2 regions of the Streptomyces sp. ITFR-6 genome follow, and region 1 is predicted to be linked to the other one. Evidence: riboswitches for the same ligand, from Rfam matches in the RefSeq annotation. Region 1 holds a riboswitch; the other holds the start of a gene.
The links. Region 1 has a riboswitch for cyclic di-AMP ahead of RLT59_RS35565 (LysM peptidoglycan-binding domain-containing protein). Riboswitches for the same ligand answer to the same signal wherever they lie in the genome.

Region 1 (2,446 bases):
CGCTCGCGGGCACGATGCGTACGGGAGTCGCCCGCAGCGCCTCCCGGTCGAGCTCGGCTTCGATGACCGCGGTGAAGTCGCGCTCGATGAAGAAGCCGAAGTTCGCCACACGGCGCGGGGTGAGCGGCATCGGGGTGAGCCCCGGTTCGGTCTCCTGGCGCGCCGGGTCGATGCCGAGGACCCGGGCGATCTCGGGGAAGGCCGCTGCCAGACCGCCGTCGCGGTGGATGTCCTGAAGGTGCGCCAGCTCGGCGGTGTGCTGCTCGCGCTGTCCGGCGGGCAGCAGGGACGGCGTGACCGGGTCGTGTGCCCCGAGCAGCCCGAGCTGCTCGGGGTGGGCGAGCGCCAGGTGCAGCCCGATGGCGGCGCCCATGCTGCATCCGAGCATCAGGGCGGGCTCATCGGTCAGTTCGGCCAGCAGCCGGTGCACGTCGTCGGCGTGCCGCGCCATGGTGACGCGCTGTCCGGGATCGTCGAGCGTGCTACGGGAGAGGCCCCGGCGGTCGTAGGTGACCACGGTCCAGCTGTCCACGAGCCGGTCGACCAGGTCGGTGCTGCGGTCGGCGTCGCCCTCACCGCTCTGGGAGACGAGCAGCAGGGGACCGGAGCCGCGGATCTCGTAGTGGAGCGTGGCGCCATCGGTGTCGAGGAACATGGGGTTCTCCCGGTCTCAGTGGTGGGCGGCGCCATGAGCGCCGACCGATGCCTCACACCGTAGTACATCTATTTAGATGCATCAATAGAGATGTATTGACGGAGGCGCCACGCCGCGAGTGCTGCGGCCGTCCGGCTGTAGAGCTTGATGGAATGTCCTAATTGTGTAGTTAGTCGTATTCATCATTAATAACCCACCGAAGAACCTTTTTTCATAGTCCAAAGGTGATGAATATTGAGCAAATCACCCTTTTCGGGCTCAGTGGTCAGCATCACCTTCCCGGCCCCGGACGCGGTGCGTCCGGCCTCGGTTCCCTGCTGTGCCAAGAAAGTTGACTTCCCCCGAGAGGTCTGATGCTGGGCATTTCCTTTAATTGATCTTGCGAATCAATTGGGATCAAGAATTCCGGGCTTGTTTCGTCCGGCGTTTTTCGCTTACGGTCACCGTCAATCCGGATGGAACGCCGAATCCTGCCGCCGTCCGGGAACCCGACCCACTCACCTACGGCAGGAGCGGGGGACCCAGGTTTACTGCCGGTCCGGAATCCGGAGCGGCTTGGGGTTAAGTCGCCATCATGTGCGGCCGGACATCTCCAGTCCGAACCCGACAGCTCACCTCGCAGGCGGCGGAGAGGAAATACGCCATGCCCATCACGGGTAAGTACCGTCGTTTCAAGTCCACCACCCTGACCCGCGGCTTCATCGCCGTGAGCACGGGCGGAGTCGTTCTCGCGCTCCCCCTGATCGGTGCCGGATCCGCTTCTGCCGCACCGGCGCACCCCGCCGTCGCGGAAAAGTCGGCGTCCTCGACCCCCTTTGCTGCCAAGGGAATTGCGGCCCACAAGGCGGAGTCCACCGTCTATTCCGTGGTCTCCGGCGATTCGCTTGCCAAGATCGCCCGTGGGCATTCCCTCAGTGGTGGCTGGGAGCGGCTCTACCAGGACAACCGGAGTGCGGTCGGCGGAAACCCCGACCTGATTCACCCGGGCCTCAAGCTGACCATCGGCGCCAAGTCCGCCGCCGTAGCCCCGAAGGCGGCTCCCACCGCCGAATCGAAGGCCGCGACCGAATCGAAGCCCGCGACCGACGCCGCGCAGTCGTCCGACCGGTCCGAGGGGACCGACCGCGCCGACCGCTCCGAGCGGACGGCCGCGCCCGTCGCGGAGAAGACCACCGCCACCGAGACCGCTGCCACCGCCCCCGCGCAGGCCGCGACGGCGTACACCGACGACCTCGACGGCTGGATCAAGGAGTCGCTCGCCGTGATGGCCCAGAACGGCATCCCGGGCAGCTACGACGGCATCTACCGCAACGTGATCCGCGAGTCCTCCGGCAACCCGCAGATCGTGAACAACTGGGACTCGAACGCCGTCGCCGGCACGCCCTCCAAGGGTCTCCTCCAGGTGATCCAGCCCACCTTCGAGGCCTACCACGTGGCCGGTACGTCGACGGACATCCTCGACCCGGTCGCCAACATCACCGCCGCGTGCAACTACGCCGCGGCCACCTACGGCTCCATCGACAACGTCTTCGGCGCCTACTGACATGCCCCGGCCCCGCCTTCGGGAGGGACCGGGCGCAGGGGTGGGAAGGAGCCACGCGGCTCCTTCCCACCCCTTTCGCGTGCCGTGCGGCCCCCCTCGGGCCCGCTCAGGCCGCCCCGCAACCGGGTGCGCGATGGCACTATGAACCTTTCATCTCGCGCGCTACCCTCCGCCGCATGATTTCCACGGTGGTCTGGGGAACCGGCAATGTCGGCCGCGCGGCCATCCGCGCCGTCGAGGCCCATCCG
Region 2 (2,446 bases), 160 kb from region 1:
CGCCCCGCCGCCCGTTACGTCCTTCCCGAGTTCACCGAGCGCACGTCCCAGGGGACGCGCACGCTCGATCCGTACTCCAAACTGCTGGCCGAACGCGTCGTCTTCCTCGGCACCCCGGTCGACGACGTCGCGGCCAACGACCTGGTCGCGCAGTTCATGTACCTGGAGCACGACGCACCCGACCGGCCCATCCAGCTCTACATCAACTCCCCCGGCGGCTCGTTCGGAGCCGTGACGGCGGTGTACGACACGATGTCCTTCCTCACCTGCGAGGTGGAGACGTTCTGTCTCGGCCAGGCCGGCGCCGGCGCGGCCGTCCTGCTGGCCGCGGGAGCTCCCGGCCGACGGCACGCGCTGCCCGGCGCACGGGTCGTGCTGCAGCAGCCCGAACTCCCGGAGCCGGTGCGGGGACAGCCGTCCGATTTGGAGATCGAGGCCCGGGAACTGGCCAGGATGCGCGAGACGCTGACGGGCATACTGGCCCGTCACACCAGCCGCTCCGCCGAGAAGATCACCGAGGACACCGAGCGCGACCTCATCCTCGACGCCGAGGGCGCCAAGGCCTACGGGTTGATCGACCACATCGTGCAGAACCGCGGGCCCGCACTGCTGCCGCCCGCCGCGGGGTGAACCCGCGATGCGGCCACCCGAGTTCCCGCCGCTGCCCGCCCTGACCCGCGCCGAGGGCGAGTTCATCGACCGCTACCTGGAAGTCGTCGACCAGCTGGGCCGGATCAACCCGGCCCGCGCCGACGACACCTACCGGGCCCTGCGCGCCGCACAGGCGCTCGCCTCGCACGCCGCGGCACTGCGGGACGCGCTCGCGTTGATGCACGAGCGGGGTGAAAGCCGGGTCCACTCCGCCACGTTGACGCGAGCGTTACGGGTGCTGGACGGGGAACGCCGCGCCGGGCGGCTCACCGTGCCACCCGACCCGCCGAGTTGATCAACTCCCTTGCGCCGACACGCCCGACGGGCGGACCGAATTATCTCGCTCGTTCGGCGTAGGTGTTACCTCGCAGGAGGGACAGGCCAACTTGCGCTTTCGAAGTGGGTCATGGGTGAAATCTCCCGTTCCGTCCCTGATGCGGCACCGGAAGCGGAGGTGCGGAAACTCCCCTCAAGGCCCCCCGTCCACCCGAACGGGTCAGTCGTGATGAGCCTCACATATCACCGTTTCACCTCGGAAATCCGGCGTTCGGTGAGTCAAGATCCCTGGGACGACAAGCCCCCGCCACCGCGGCGGGGCGGTCCGGGCGGACGCCGAGTCCTGCCGCTGTCCGGATGCCTGGTCGACAGGAGTGGATCGGCAGGAGTGGAGGACCCGAGCACAACGGGCCGACCGGAGATCCGGTCGTCCCTCGGGGTGAAGCCGCCACGTGCGGCCGGGCGACTTCGCCAGCCCGAACCCGACAGGTCATCCTTCACAGGCGGCTGACGAAGGGTTGCGCATGACTGCGCAGGTTCATGTCCCGTCTCTCCTCGCCCGAGCCACGACGGCCTCGGCTCTGACTCTCGCCGCAGTCGGCGGCTCGCTGTTCGTCCCCGGCGCCGTGACCGACGCCCAGGCCGCGACTCATTCGATGAAGGCGCTCAACATCGCCGCGTCGAAGAAGGGATCGCCGTACCGGTGGGGCGCCACCGGCCCCAGCCGCTTCGATTGTTCGGGTCTGACGCTGTATTCGTTCAAGAAGGCGGGCAAGAAGCTCCCGCGCACGGCCCAGCAGCAGTACAACAAGACCCGCCACATCTCGGCCTCGAAGCGGCAGCGCGGCGATCTGGTCTTCTTCCACTCCGGCCGCAGCGTCTTCCACGTGGGCATCTACGCGGGCAGCGGCAAGATCTGGCACTCGCCGAAGACCGGTGCCGTGGTGCGGCTGGAGAAGATCTGGACGAAGAGCGTCTACTACGGCCGGGTCAGCTGACGCCACCGCCCCGCCGTCGGCGCGCACCCCGCGTCAGTGCGGCAGGGTGCCGGTCACCAGTACCGCCCCCAGTACGGTGAGCGCCGCGCCGCTGCCGCCCTCGATCGCGCGGGCGGTGCGCGGCCGGCGCAGCCACCGGCCCAGCCGGTCCACCAGGAGCGCCACGGCCGGGAACCAGATCAGCGCGAGCAGCACGACGATCGCGGCGAGCAGCAGCGTCCGCGGCAGCGGGGCGGCCCCGGGCGGGACGAACTGCGGAAGCAGGCTGAGGAAGAGCACCGGCGCCTTGGGGTTCAGCGCGTTGGTCAGGAACCCCTGGCGCAGCGCGCGCCGCGTCCCGTTCGTGGCGTGCTGGCCGTCGCCCCGGCCGGCCGCGGCTTCGGCGGCCCCCGCCTGCCCGGTGCCGCGCCGGGCCGCACGCAGCGCGCTGATGCCCAGGTAGAGCACGTACGCCCCGCCCAGGAGCTGAACCGTGCGGAACAGCACCGGCACCGCCACCAGCACGGCGGCCAGCCCGGCGA

Region 2: linked by a shared signal. The riboswitch ahead of RLT59_RS34910 (C40 family peptidase) and the one ahead of RLT59_RS35565 (LysM peptidoglycan-binding domain-containing protein) in region 1 are both predicted to bind cyclic di-AMP.

The regions. Positions count from the first base shown of each region.
Region 1 covers NZ_CP134612.1:7,856,676-7,859,121, forward strand. The annotation lists gene RLT59_RS35560 (alpha/beta fold hydrolase) at 1-655, opposite strand, end outside; cyclic di-AMP (ydaO/yuaA leader) riboswitch at 1,107-1,295, shown strand; gene RLT59_RS35565 (LysM peptidoglycan-binding domain-containing protein) at 1,299-2,198, shown strand; gene RLT59_RS35570 (NAD(P)H-dependent amine dehydrogenase family protein) at 2,375-2,446, shown strand, end outside.
Region 2 covers NZ_CP134612.1:7,695,220-7,697,665, reverse strand. The annotation lists gene RLT59_RS34920 (ATP-dependent Clp protease proteolytic subunit) at 1-630, shown strand, start outside; gene RLT59_RS34915 (hypothetical protein) at 638-946, shown strand; cyclic di-AMP (ydaO/yuaA leader) riboswitch at 1,276-1,448, shown strand; gene RLT59_RS34910 (C40 family peptidase) at 1,452-1,925, shown strand; gene RLT59_RS34905 (LysE family translocator) at 1,959-2,446, opposite strand, start outside.